Regions from separate parts of the Pseudocolwellia antarctica genome, predicted to be linked through region 3. Evidence: predicted binding sites of a transcription regulator. Region 3 holds the regulator's gene; each other region holds the start of a gene.
The links. Region 3 encodes sigma-54, which starts transcription at its own class of promoters, with help from an activator protein. Its sites were predicted from a motif close to GTTGGCACGNNNNTNGNNT; they were not measured.
Positions count from the first base shown of each region.

Region 1: a site for sigma-54 is predicted at 2,515-2,533, ahead of ACPUVN_RS06145 (CmpA/NrtA family ABC transporter substrate-binding protein). Genes of this name have one in related genera too.
Region 2: a site for sigma-54 is predicted at 2,206-2,224, ahead of glnK (P-II family nitrogen regulator). Genes of this name have one in related genera too.

Region 1 covers NZ_CP187926.1:1,405,878-1,410,830, reverse strand. The annotation lists gene ACPUVN_RS06150 (ABC transporter permease) at 1-653, opposite strand, end outside; gene ACPUVN_RS06145 (CmpA/NrtA family ABC transporter substrate-binding protein) at 845-2,245, opposite strand; gene ACPUVN_RS06140 (ANTAR domain-containing response regulator) at 2,955-3,635, opposite strand; gene ACPUVN_RS06135 (hypothetical protein) at 4,337-4,663, opposite strand; gene ACPUVN_RS06130 (ABC transporter ATP-binding protein) at 4,724-4,953, opposite strand, start outside.
Region 2 covers NZ_CP187926.1:3,142,431-3,147,383, reverse strand. The annotation lists gene ACPUVN_RS13595 (GIY-YIG nuclease family protein) at 1-94, opposite strand, end outside; gene ACPUVN_RS13590 (DUF2797 domain-containing protein) at 212-1,045, shown strand; gene ACPUVN_RS13585 (HDOD domain-containing protein) at 1,129-1,974, shown strand; gene glnK (P-II family nitrogen regulator) at 2,260-2,598, shown strand; gene ACPUVN_RS13575 (ammonium transporter) at 2,611-3,891, shown strand; gene ACPUVN_RS13570 (Dyp-type peroxidase) at 4,155-4,953, shown strand, end outside.
Region 3 covers NZ_CP187926.1:4,262,199-4,267,151, forward strand. The annotation lists gene mgtE (magnesium transporter) at 1-354, opposite strand, end outside; gene ACPUVN_RS18455 (HPr family phosphocarrier protein) at 607-882, opposite strand; gene rapZ (RNase adapter RapZ) at 901-1,755, opposite strand; gene ptsN (PTS IIA-like nitrogen regulatory protein PtsN) at 1,775-2,227, opposite strand; gene hpf (ribosome hibernation promoting factor) at 2,261-2,548, opposite strand; gene ACPUVN_RS18475 (RNA polymerase factor sigma-54) at 2,582-4,093, opposite strand; gene lptB (LPS export ABC transporter ATP-binding protein) at 4,148-4,879, opposite strand; gene lptA (lipopolysaccharide transport periplasmic protein LptA) at 4,883-4,953, opposite strand, start outside.

The DNA of each region.
Region 1 (4,953 bases), 1.7 Mb from region 3:
AAAATTGAAGGTATAGCTGCAGGTATAACAATTTTTTGAATGTGTTTTATCTTAGGTAAACGTAATACTTTACTGACGTTGTCCCAATCTTGATTAATACTCGCAACACCTACTGAAGTGTTTATAACCATTGGCCAAATACAACAAAGGGTTACAGTAATTAACGAGTTAACAAACGATTTAGCAAAGTAAGGGTCATCCGACACATACAAAGCACTTACCGCCATAGTCACTAATGGCAACCAAGCTAAAGGAGAAACAGGTTTGAACACTTGAATGATTGGGTTTATCGCCATGTTTAGGTTTTTACTTAAACCTATGGCTATACCCAAAGGTATGGCAAGTAATGCAGCTAATAGAAATCCGCTCATCACCGTGATTAAGCTAGTAATAATTTGATCTAAGAAGGTTTCTTTACCTGTATACGAACGGATTTTAGCTTCGTAGTTAGGATCTTGTGCAATACGTTTAGCATTACGGTCTTCTTGTCTTTTATAGAAAGCATCAGCCTTATCGCGTTCAGCAACATGCTCATGATAAAGGTTTACCATTTGAGTGCTAACTTCTGCGGGGCCTGGGAACTTGCCTAAAGAGGTATTAATACTACTGGCTGCTAAGGTCCATAAAAATAGAAAAATTAGCATACCTATCATAGGTAATAATACGGGTTTTGCATATTCGCTAAAGCGAGTGAACTTTTGTTTAAACACTTTCACTTCTTTAAGTGCAGCGCTACTGGTTACAAATTTACTTATTAAGGTGGTCACAATTATTTCCTTAATACGTAGGCCTTATTACTGACCTACGTAATTAATCAATTAAGCTTAAACTGAATGAATCGATATTAAATTTTATCGTCTGATTTCAAACCAATTTTAAATTGATTAATATAAGCATTAGGCTCGTTACCGTCGTAAACCAAGTTATCAATAAAGTGAGTTTGTGGTTTACGGAATCCTGTTTCATTTTCAAAGTCAGGGAATTCTGATGCCTTAATTAATTTGTCAGCAATAAGTGACTTAGCTGCAGCAATGTAGATGTCTGGGCGGTATACTTTTTTCGCTATATCTTTGTACCAGCTATCAGGTTTGCTATCGCTAATTTGTCCCCAACGACGCATTTGTGTTAAATACCAAATAGCATCTGAGTAATAAGGATAAGTCGCGTTATGACGGAAGAATACGTTGAAGTCAGGCACTGCTCGTTTATCACCTTTCTCATATTCAAAAGTCCCTGTCATTGAATTAGCAATAACGTTGTAATCTGCTCCTACATAATTTGATTGCGATAATATTTTCACCGCTTCTGGACGGTTAGCATTATCGTTATCATCTAACCATTTAGCTGCACGTATTAAAGCGCGAGTTAAACGTAAGGTTGTATTTGGGTATTTTTCAGTGAAAGACTTAGATAAACCAAATACTTTCTCTGGGTTGTTTTTCCATATTTCGTAATCGGTAACAACGGGAACACCAATACCTTTAAATACTGCTTGTTGGTTCCAAGGTTCACCTACACAATAGCCATATATAGTGCCCGCTTCCATTGTTGCTGGCATTTGTGGTGGTGGTGTTACCGATAGTAGTGCTTGTGCGTCAATAGTGCCTGAAGTGTCACCTTTATGTGGTGCATAAAACCCTGGATGAATGCCCCCTGCCGCTAACCAATAACGTAACTCGTAGTTATGCGTTGATACAGGAAACACCATACCCATTTTGAATGGCTTTCCTTGGTCTATATAGCTTTCTACTACAGGTTTTAAAGCATCAGCTTTGATTGGATGAACTGGACGTCCGTCTGCCATTTTTGGAATGTGTGGCTTCATTTGTTCCCATATCTTGTTAGATACCGTAATGGCGTTACCATTTAAGTCCATTGAAAACGGTGTAACAATCTCAGCTTTAGTACCATAACCAATTGTTGCTGCTATAGGTTGACCTGCTAACATATGAGCACCATCTAAACGCCCATCAATTACACCATCTAATAATACTTTCCAGTTAGCTTGAGCTTCTATAGTTACGTACAAACCTTCATCTTCAAAATAGCCTTTTTCATAAGCTATTGCGATAGGTGCCATATCAGTTAATTTTATAAAACCAAACTTAAGTTCTTCTTTTTCAGCAAAGCCAATTTCATCAGCAGATACGGTTAATGTAGTAACTGCACCAGCCAATAAACAGCTACTAGCAATAATGGCGCTACAAATTTTCTTATTAAAGTTTTTTAACGGTTTAGCAAACATTGTTTTCTCCAAATAGTGAAGCTTGTCGTGACTAAATTTATATCCAGTTTTAACAAACCAAAATGCTAAACTAATAAATAACTACGCCGTTGCAGCAACATCAGTTTAAGGGGTGTAAGAGCTATTACTCTTAACGTTTACTATTTCACTTTTGTAATAATAAACAGGGTGTCTTAACTTTTTAAATACATAGTGTTAAGCACAAACATTTCTAATACTTATATGCCTAATACTTTATTTAAAAAGCACTTCTATAATAAATAGATATATTGCGAATACTGTGCCAAAAAACATTTAACGATTAAAAACAGACGCTTAACAAGTTTCACGTATATTTTTATGATATTGAAATGGGTAGAACTGCACTTTCATCGAACAATTACTCAATTATTTGGTGCGAAGTTTTTGCACTTATATTGAACAGGAAATGGATTTTTTGGTGCGTTACAGGAGAAGTAGGTAAAGCAGTTGATAACAGATATGAATTCAATTTAATGCATATTTATCTAGTCGATATTTTACGGATTTTATTGTTGATTTTTGTTGAGTTAGACCCGCTATTTATCTTGTTTTTTTACGACCTAAACAAGAAAAACGATAAATATAAAGCACGAGGTGAAAGGTATTTTCGGAGTTTGAGCCAATCAATTCAAGATGGTTTTTATAAAGTAATACACGATAAAAACATCTTAAACCGAGATCTATTGCCTTATAAAATTGAAGCTAACGAAATAATATTTTTAGCGACATCTTCAACTTTCTGACCGTTGTTCATCGCCATTTTTCTTATGTTGTGATACGCCTCTTGCTCAGTAAATCTCTTGTTTTTCATCAATAATAATTTGGCTTGTTCTACAGTGCGTTGGTGCGTTAGCTTATTCTTAGTGATCGCCAACTCTTGCTTTAAAGTTTGATGATAAACAAAGCGTGCAATAGCAGTATCTAATATCGATTTGATCCGCCTGAAGTCTGTTTCCCCTGCTACATAAGCTGTAACGCCTGATTTAATCAATACGTTAATTAAATCAGTACCATCTTGCTCTGAAAACATCACAATAGGTTTAAGAGCATTACTTGAAATGTAGTTTAAGCTTGCAAGCATGCGCTCTTTTGGAAACTCAACATCAATAACAATTACATCAGGATCATGTTGTTCAACTTCTCTAGCTAAAGAAATAGAATCAGTAACTTCATCGACACCACTTTCAGTACTTACAAGAGCTCCATCCATAAACAAGCTATTGGTACTAAGCACACAACAGACTTCATATTCAGAATCAGCAAGAACCTCAACAATATTATTTTGTTTATAGTTTTGATTCTCAATTAACAGGATTTTAATTTTAGGCTTAGCAACCATTTGGTTTGAATGATTATTTATAGAGTTCATATCATTTCTCGATAACTATAAAGCATATATTGGTTGGTTATTATTCAAAAAACAGACCAAGACGATCAGAGTAAATTTAACTTTAAAATCAGTTAGTTAAACATTCAGGTTGATATAGGCGAGTGCTGAATGACCTTAAATGATGCAGCGCTGCGCTAAAGTGGGATTTTACGAAGCTTTACGTATGTTCAAAGAAGACCTAATTTATACCAAACGGATTAATTTATTGAGCAACTTAGAGCTACATTAGCAAGCTTAGAACAAGCAAAATTGATTAAACATAGTTATTCTATATTTTTTTAATTTTGTGATGTTATCAGTTTGCTAATGAGCTCCCGAAGGGCGAGAATTTAATCCGTTTGGTATTACATATGAATTTAGGTGTAAGTTTGCTTGGGTATATCAGCGTATTACTTTAAAGAGTGTTAATGACTTTAGGGATATTAGATATAGTTTATGGGTGTTTCGGATGGCTTTAGAGAGTGTTTGATATTACTGTTACAAGTTTCATATCCAATTTACGGATCTCATTTTAACGTTTTGTTCTCAGCTTAAGCTCAATATCAGATCTTATTTAAACTTTAGCTATTACGTAAAGCTTATCGGTAAAGCTATACGAACTGAGTGACAATTCTAAAGCTATTATAAACAGCACCTGTAACTTATAAACGCTGTTGTAACAACAATTATAAGCTAAAGGTTTATGTTAAATACGTTAGTAGTTTATCCGCAATAATTTTAGCGCTTAAACTGCTTAATGATATTTTCTCAACTAAATTAATACTGTCTTCTGCTATGTTGCCTAAGCCAATACCTACAGTTGAAGTATCGCTATCAAGTAAAATGAAAATCAATCGGTTCTTACTTACTATGGCATCAACAGTTACGGCATCTGCAGGAATGCCCTTCTTTCGAAGAGCCTTGTCCATCAAGCCAACAGACGTACTAATACTCGGAGACTTTTCAATAAACAGGTCGTTAGCTTCAACCGTTAGTTCGTAAAGTTTTTGTGTGTTTGCTTGCATCATTTTACTGTTACTTTATTTGTTCGCTTGTTCATCAAAAATTAACGCTCTAAAACCGGAAGTTTAAAATAATTGGTTTTCTAAAGTTTTACCTTTCACTAATTGTGAGTAGGTCCAATTATTTTTATAACATAAGGTTAAAAAAGCAATATCTAAAGGTGTTGAATTTTCTAGTTCTTTATAACTAATAAGATATTCTTTACCTTGCAACAACGCGACATTTTGTACGCCAGGTACATTTGATACTTCTTGAACAAAGTTATCTGTATGTTGCTTCATACGCAGAGTTAAAT
Region 2 (4,953 bases), 1.1 Mb from region 3:
TTATACCAGTATAAAGACTATTATCAGAACACCTTAAAAAATATACGTACCAAGTTGAGGTCATATTAAGTTTATGATTAGTAGCGGTTTGCATTAAGTTTTCATAGTATACTTGGCATCAGCGAGAGATAAACGCATTTCTTTATTAAAAGCATTAATCAACTTGATATTAATTAGCTTTATACATTCTTTACTAATTTAGGTTCTATTCATGTTCTTATCAGACACAGGTCCACTCAGAAAACTTACCGCTCAACTCGATTCACAAGGCAATATTGAATATCAATTACCTATTGGTGAACAGAGCATTGCCTTAAATGAACTTATTGGTAAAGAAATCACGCTTGAACATATTGGTGTTATTAACTGTAGTAATTGCGGGAAGAAAACTAAAAAAAGTTATTCGCAAGGTCACTGTTACCCATGTATGCAAAAATTAGCTCAATGTGACATGTGTATTATGAAGCCTGAAACGTGTCATCATCATTTAGGTACTTGTCGTGATCCTGAGTGGGGAACAAAGAATTGTTTTGTGCCTCATTATGTTTATTTAGCTAATAGTTCAGGGTTGAAAGTGGGCATAACTCGGCATACACAAATACCTACACGTTGGATTGATCAAGGTGCAATTCAAGCCTTACCTATTTTCAAAGTGGCTTCTAGAATTCAATCGGGATTAGTTGAAATTGCACTTTCTGAGTTTGTTGCCGATAAAACAAATTGGCGAGCTATGCTAAAAGGTTCACCAGAGAAAATAGATTTAATTGCTAGAGCAAAAGAATTAAAACCTAAAATTTCTCAAAAACTTGCCGATATTGCACTACAATATGGTAATGATGCTGTTGAATCACTTGATAGTGAAGTAATTGAATTAAATTACCCAGTACAGCAGTACTTAGAAAAGATAAGTTCTTTTAATTTTGACAAAACGCCAATTGTTTCAGGTGTTTTACTAGGAATTAAAGGGCAATACCTTATTTTTGATAAAGGAGTTATTAATATGCGTAAATTTACTTCATACCATATTAATCTAAAATGGACTTAAGCTAACAAACGGTTAGCGATGCAAAGCATTACTTTGTAAATAGTTGTAGGTCTACATTTTTATTACCTTTAGGAAATTATGTTATGAATGCGTTTGAATGTGCAGAAAATGCTGAAGAAGTTTTTATTCTTTCGGACTCTTTTTCTCGTATAAAAGAATTAATTGATAATGATTCATCAACCATTGATGACATAGCTGACATTATAATTTTAGATCCTACCTTATCAATAACGATCCTTAAGTTAGCGAATAGCTCGTTTTTTAATTATCCAGGTAAGATAGAAACCATTTCAAAAGCTGTTTTAGTTTTAGGTATCACCGAAGTTTATAATTTAATTATTGCTTACTTTATTACAGACGCATTTAAATCGATTGATGGTGACCCCGAATATTTAGAAAGCTTTTGGGAACAAGCTGTTGATTGTGCTTTAATTATTAAATTTTTAGGGACAGAATTAAATGTACCTAATGCAGAACGCTTATTTATATTAGGTTTATTACATAATATTGGCGAACTAGCGGTACACCAAAGTATGCCGACTAAAATTGAAGCTTGTAATACTTTTACCTCTGCTGAACTGCCATGGGATAAACAAAAAAGTGAAATTGGATTTACTTATGCGGAATGTAGTGGCGATTTACTTAAGCTGTGGCAGCTACCTTATACTTTAATTGAGCCTATTCGAGATCAAGACCAATACGACTTTGAATTTGCAACAGTTGAAACTAAGTTATTGTATTTATCTAAACGCGCCATGCTATTGAATTATAGTTGTAAAAAACATAAGCCATCTTCATTGATTAGCGCCGAAATATTGGCTGATTTAAAAGTTAACCCTAAGATGATACTTGCTGCTAACCATTTTTGTAATGTTGATCGACTCAGTATTTTATCTATTTTATCTCCAGGATCTTCTGTTATTTTTTAAAAGTTCTATATAAAAAACTCAATAGATATAAATTGGCTTTAAGTTTATATCTATTGAATTCCCCTCCGATTATTTTCTCTAAATTCAGCTTATTAATTAAAGACTAAATCTTGCCTCTATTTTTGCACCAATTAATATCATGCCAAACTTCTACTGGTTTGTTTTGGTGCAATAAAAACATTGAAAATACATTTTAACCTTTTAACTATTTGATTTTTATTGTAAAAATTAATTGGCATACCATTTGTATATTAGATGTTAATACAAAACATAGGGGTCAACTAAATGAAAATAATAAATGCAATAATAAAGCCTTTCAAGCTTGATGATGTTCGTGAAGCTATATCTGAAATAGGTGTTGAAGGTCTTACTGTGAGTGAAGTTAAAGGCTTCGGTCGTCAGAAAGGTCATACCGAGCTTTATCGTGGTGCTGAATACCAAGTAGATTTTTTACCTAAAGTGAAATTGGAAATTGCTGTAAACGACGATATTGTTGAGCGTTTAGTTGAAGTAATCGCTAAAGCAGCTTACACAGGTAAAATTGGCGATGGTAAAATCTTCGTATACAACTTAGAACAAGCTGTACGTATTCGTACTGGCGAAAACGATGCTGAAGCACTTTAAGGAGTAATTATTATGGAACAAAATATTTTTCAACTTCAATATGCAATGGACACATTTTATTTCTTAATTTGTGGTGCATTAGTTATGTGGATGGCTGCTGGTTTCTCAATGTTAGAAGCGGGTTTAGTTAGAGCTAAAAACACCACTGAAATATTAACTAAGAACGTAGCCTTATATGCTATTTCTTCAATCATGTATTTAGTTATCGGTTACGACATCATGTACGGTGGTGGTGTATTCTTAAACGGTATTGCACTTGACGGTGCTGCAGATGCAGATGCTCTAGTTGCAACTGTTTTAGCTGAGTCTGCTGAAGCTGGTTTTGACGGTGGTTCAGTTTACTCAAACGCTTCTGACTTCTTTTTCCAAGTAGTATTCGTTGCTACAGCAATGTCTATTGTTTCTGGTGCAGTTGCTGAGCGTATGAAGCTTTGGGCTTTCTTAGCATTTACAGTTGTTTTAACTGGCTTTATCTACCCTATGGAAGGTAGCTGGACTTGGAATGGCGATGCTGTATTTGGTTTATATACATTAGGTGACCTTGGTTTCTCTGATTTCGCTGGTTCAGGTATCGTACATATGGCTGGTGCTTCTGCTGCTTTAGCTGGTGTATTATTACTTGGTGCTCGTAAAGGTAAATACACTGCAGACGGTAAAGTAAACGCTATCCCAGGTGCTAACTTACCAATGGCAACATTAGGTACATTCATTTTATGGATGGGTTGGTTTGGTTTTAACGGTGGTTCTGTATTAAAACTTGGCGATATCAGCAGTGCAAACTCTGTTGCTATGGTATTTTTAAATACTAACGCTGCTGCTGCTGCAGGTGCTGTTGCCGCTTTATTATTTGCTAAAATCTTATTTAAGAAAGCAGATTTAACTATGTGTTTAAACGGTGCGTTAGCAGGTCTTGTTGCTATTACAGCTGAACCTTCAACACCTACTCCAATTCAAGCAACTATCTTTGGTGCTATCGCTGGTATCATCGTAGTATTATCTATCTTAGCGCTTGATAAAATTAAGATTGATGATCCTGTAGGTGCTATCTCTGTTCACGGTGTAGTTGGTTTATTTGGTTTATTATTAGTACCAGTAACTAACTCTGCATCTTCATTTAGTGGTCAGCTGATTGGTGCTGCAACTATATTTACTTGGGTATTTGTAACAAGTTTCATCGTTTGGTTTGTATTGAAACTAGTAATGGGTATTCGTGTAACAGAAGAAGAAGAATACGAAGGTGTTGATAAGGCTGATTGTGGTATGGAAGCATACCCTGAATTTACACGCGGCTAATTACGTGTAAAGTAAGCTTATTAAACATGTAAAGCAGCCTACGGGCTGCTTTTTTAATATTTATCATTTGATATTTTTACAGTGTTTATAATCAGTTAGAATCGACTATATTCGATGATTCTTTCATCAAAGTATTAAAAGTAGTTTATAATACTTAAGATTATAAAAAAGCTACGTTAAAGCTTTTCTACAATAGAATTATGATCATCTCCTTAAATAATAAAATGTGTAAAATAAAGTCGTAACAGACAAATAGGATTTTTATGGCTAGAGAGCAATTTGGTGTTTGTGCAGAACCTAACTTACATGGCAATTATCTGCTGTTTAATGTTTTAGATGATAAAAAAGATTACTTGCGCCAAGCATTATCAAGACTTCCAGCTTTACTCGATAAATACGCCGACAGATTTTCTGAAGCCAACCTTATTGGTGTTTTTGCTATAGGCGCTGGTTATTGGGATGAGTTTTATCCTAACGCTCGTCCTAAAGAGTTAACCAACTTTCCGCTAATGGCTTGCGAAGATCGTACTGCTCCAGCGAACAATTACGATCTTTATATAGAAATAAGAAGTGATCGGGCAGACGTAAACCACATCGTTACAACTAAAGTTTGTGCCTTATTAGGAGACAGTGTTGAGTTAGCTGAACAAGTACGTGCATTTCGTTTTCTTGATGGCAGGGATTTAACCGGTTTTGTTGACGGTACCGAAAACCCTAAAGGTATGCATAGAAGAGAAGTCGCTTTAGTGAGTGAAGATGAAGACAGTGAATTTGCCAAAGGCAGTTATTTACATGTTCAGCGTTATCGTCATAACTTAAATCTATGGAATACGTTAGAAGTTAAAGCGCAAGAAGATGTGTTTGCGCGTACAAAAATTGATAACGAAGAATATAGTACAGAAAACAAATTACCTACATCTCACATTAAACGTACGGGTTTAAAGGATGAAGAGGGTAATGCCCTTGAGATATTAAGACAAAGCATGCCTTATGGCGATATGAAGCAACAAGGTTTGTTTTTTGTATCTTACTGTCAATCTCCTAAGCCTTTTGAAATTATGC
Region 3 (4,953 bases):
GCTTAGTACATTTTGATAAGCACTATCTGGTAGTGTTCTTAATACTTCAGCAACATCATCTACATCCATGCCTTCTGCAAGAGCAGCAAGCTTCTCAGGACGCATACTTTTAAGTATGCCTTTACGTACTTCTTCGTTTAGTTCTTCAAGTACATCACCATGATTATCGTTATCGATAAGTTGCCATAAAATAGCACGAGTTTTTGGTGGTGATGATTCTAGAATAAGGGCTAGATCATAGGCTGGCATCTTCTGTAGCAGTTTTCGAACATGCACAAACATACCACTGCTGAGAGCGGCATTAACTTCGAGGAGTCTTTGTTGGTTATATTCTTGTTCTGCTATTTCTGCCATAAACCCTTCATGTACGAATTAGGTGGGTATGCTCAGCCCGTAATTTGAGTTCAGTTGAAGTAAAGTCTGCGATTATCAATTTTGAACTATTTATATGAAATTAATATTAAATAGTACGTGTTATTTGTATCGGATATGACTGTATTAGGGGCTACTGATAATAAATATTCTATCCTAACTCAATTGTTTTATCAGCTTTTTTCTTTATGTTGGTATGATTGAATTTGGCGCTAGGTGTATAAATAATAAGTATTATTCTTCTTCATCAAACTTGTCTGAGAATAACTGACAAATACTATCAATAGCGGCTTTAGCATCAACACCTTCAGTGACTACGGTAACGCTTTTTCCTTGGCTACCTGCAAGCAACATTAATCCCATAATACTACTGGCATCAGCAGAGTTATCGTTTAACGAAACAGTAACTGATGCATCGAACTTTTGACATAGTTGAGCAAGCTTTGTTGCTGCTCTTGCATGTAAACCAAGTTTGTTGCTGATAATAAGTGTTTTTTCGCATGTGATCATAATGTTGTTTTTCTTATTTTATGTACTTGATATGGTGATGTCTCGGTGACGAGATTGTACGTCTTCACGTTCTTTTCTTAAATTGTTAGCCAACAGTTCTGCAATATAAACTGAGCGATGTTTACCACCAGTACAGCCAATTGCTATGGTTACATAGCTGCGGTTATTACGCTCTAAATGAGGTAACCATGTCATCATAAAGCTATTAATTTGCCAAATAAACTTAGTAACGATAGGTTGGCTAGAAAGAAAGTCTTTAACTGGCTGATCTAATCCAGTATAAGTTTTTAGTTCTTTATCCCAAAAAGGATTAGGTAAGAACCGTGCATCAAATACATAGTCAGCATCTTGTGGTACGCCATGCTTAAAACCAAAAGATTCAAATACTACCACCATAGAACCTGACTTTTTACCGAGAATTCTTTCTCTGACTAAATCGGCAAGCTGATGAGGAGATAGTTGGCTAGTATTAATATAAAGCCCTGTACGTGTTGAAATAGGCTCGAGTAACTTCTTCTCTAATGCAATCGCTTGATCAAGCGCTATATTCTTTTTAATTAGCGGATGTAATCTTCTGGTTTCACTGAAGCGTCTTATAAGATCACTGTCGTCAGCATCCAGATATAAAATGTTTAAATCAACGGTATTCGGTAGGTAATCTAATATTTCGGAAACATCTTGAGGATTGTTAGGTAAATTACGAACATCAATACTTACCGCTACATTTTCGTAATCGTTGATCACGGTATGCACGAGTGCAGGCAATAAATTTACAGGGATATTATCAACACAATAGTAACCTAAATCTTCTAGTACTCTTAAGGCTACTGATTTTCCTGAACCTGAACGTCCACTTACGATAATTAACTTCATTGAGCTGTTCGATCCTTTTTTATGTGTTTTGTTGGATAAGCTTGAACAATTCTTCATTACTTTGACACTTTCTAACTTGCTTAGCTATTTGCTTATTGCCGAATAACTTAGCAATACTTTGTAAAGTCGTTAAGTGCTCTTTACAAGCATCTTCGGGAACAAATAGGGCAATAAAAATATCGACAGGTTTATTGTCTATCGCGTCAAAGTCAATAGGTGTTTCAGTAGTTACGACAACAGCAACCACAGACTTAGCATTTGCCAGTCGCCCATGAGGGATTGCAATGCCATTGCCAATTCCTGTAGAGCCTAGTTTTTCTCTAGACACTAAACTTTCTAATAACTCGTACGGACTATGCTCAGAAATTTTGTCGGAGGCTATGGTGCAAATTTGGTCTAAAATTCGTTTCTTGCTAGAACCAGAAATTGCACAACATGTGCAATCTGGTAATAAGATATCTTGCAAAGTCATAATTACTTCTAAAGCCTACTTTATTCTACTGAGTTAATGGGTTGCGGTTTTGCCTTTGTACTTCAAAATTTGACGATCTAACTTTTCAATTAAAGCATCGATTGAAGCGTACATATCTTGATTGTCTGCCGTTGCATGAACTTCTGTACCTTTTAAATGAACAGTTGCTTCAGCAATTTGGTTTATTTTCTCAACTGTTAATACTACATATACATTATTAATTTGATCAATATGTCGTTCTAGCCTTAAAAATTTCGTATTAACATATTCGCGTAAAGAGTTAGTGATATCTACATGGTGGCCTGTTAGGTTTATTTGCATAAGTTAACGTCCTCTTTTAGTCATATTGGAAAATTATATTAAGCTCTTACGTTGATTCGACGGCGGTATTGATAATGACTCTCTATATTTCGCGACAGTACGACGCGCGACTTTGATACCTTGCTCAGCAAGGATTTCTGCCATTTTGTTATCACTTAATGGTTTTGCTGGAATTTCTGCGGCAACAAGTTTCTTAATAAGCTCTCTTATTGCTGTAGAAGAACAGTCACCACCATTATCAGTGCTTACATGGCTTGAGAAAAAGTATTTAAGTTCAAAAATCCCTCTTGGGGTATGCATGTACTTTTGAGTAGTTACGCGAGAAATTGTTGATTCATGCATATCTACTGCTTCAGCAATGTCATTTAAAACCATAGGTCTCATGGATTCAGGACCATGTTCAAAAAAGCCCTGTTGACGCTGCACTATACAATTTGACACTTTTAATAATGTATCGTTCCTACTTTCTAAACTTTTAATAAACCATTTAGCTTCTTGCAAGTTAGAACGTATATATTGTGTATCGTTTGATGACTTCATTGAGCGGCTCATCGATGCATACTGTTGATTTACAGAAAGCTTAGGTGCTGTGTCTGGGTTTAATTCTACTACCCAGCGACCATTTTTCTTTTCAACGGAAACATCAGGGATCACGTATTGTTCATCACTTTTAACAACACTGTCGCCAGGACGAGGATCTAATGATTGAATTAAGCGTAATACTTCGCGTAGTTGATCTTCTTTTAAACGCGTTTTACGCATTAATTGACGGTAATCTCTATTACCTAATAAATCTATATGCTCTTTTACAACTTGTTTACTTTCTTTAAGCCAAGGTGTAGCGGTATCAAATTGATTAAGTTGTATCAGTAAACAATCAGCAACAGAACGTGCACCTACACCTACAGGATCAAAAACATTAATACGTTTTAGTACGGCTTGAACTTCGTCTAATTCAAGATCTTCAATACCAACACAATCGAGAATGTCTTCACAAGAAACCGTTAGGTATCCTGACTCATCAATAGCTTCAATAATGGCTATGGCGATGGTTTTATCGGTATCACTAAAAGGAGTTAGTTCCATTTGCCACAAAAGATGATCTTGTAGAGAATCTTTGGTTTCACCTTGATAGGTATAATCTTCAGAAGGAGAGCTAATACTACCTGTATTAGAAATACCTGCGCTGTAGCTTTCATCCCATGTGGTATCTATATTAAGTTCTTCGGGGATGTCGGTATTGCTCATCGCTTCAGTCGTTGATATTTCATCAATAGAGGGAGTAGAGTCTTCTGAACCGTCAGTGCTGCCTTTATCTGTATCCGCTTTTGCGTTTGCAGAGAATGCATCTTCTAAATTATTAACGGAACTATCCTGAGAGTTAGGGGAACTCTCATCAACTTCAAGCAACGGGTTATTCTCCAAAGCTTCTTGAATTTCCTGTTGTAAATCTAACGTTGATAGTTGCAGCAACTTTATTGCTTGTTGCAACTGAGGTGTCATCGTTAGATGTTGTCCTATACGGAGTTGTAAAGAAGGGCGCATCTACGTATTATTTATCCTATTAATCATATAAACATTATTGATACTTATTGATAACTATAGCGTAAATTGTTCGCCAAGGTATACATCTCTTACATGTTGATTTGAAAGTATCTCATCAGCATTACCTTCTGCGATTAATTCACCATGACTTACAATATAGGCATGTTCACATACATCAAGTGTTTCACGAACATTATGGTCTGTTATGAGTATGCCGATGCCTCGTTCTTTTAAGTGTAGAATAATCTTTTTAATATCACCTACAGAGATAGGGTCGACACCCGCAAAAGGTTCATCTAATAATATAAACTTAGGGTCTGCGGCTAATGCTCGTGCAATTTCTACTCTGCGACGCTCACCACCCGATAAACTCATACCTAAATTGTCTTTTATGTGGCCTATATTAAACTCTTCTAGTAAGTGCTCTAACTTTGCTTCGCGTTCAACTTGGTTTAAAGCTTTTTGCGTTTGTAAAATGGCCATGATGTTGTCATAAACGCTAAGTTTTCTGAAAATTGAAGCTTCTTGAGGAAGGTAACCAATACCTTTTCTAGCACGTTCATGCATAGGTAATAAGGTGACATCTTCATCATTAAGAACAATAGAGCCTTCATCGTTAGGTACAAGACCTACAATCATGTAAAAAGAGGTTGTTTTACCTGCGCCATTTGGGCCGAGTAAGCCAACAATTTGACCCGCGTTAACGGTTAAGCCAACATTTTTTACAACTTTACGGCTTTTGTATGATTTAGCCAAACCTTTTGCAATTAGAGTAGAGGTAGCCATGCTTTATTGAATATCCTCAACGAGTGGTTTGTCTGTGTTTATTTTGGTTTTAGTTTTTGGCTGAATAACTGTTT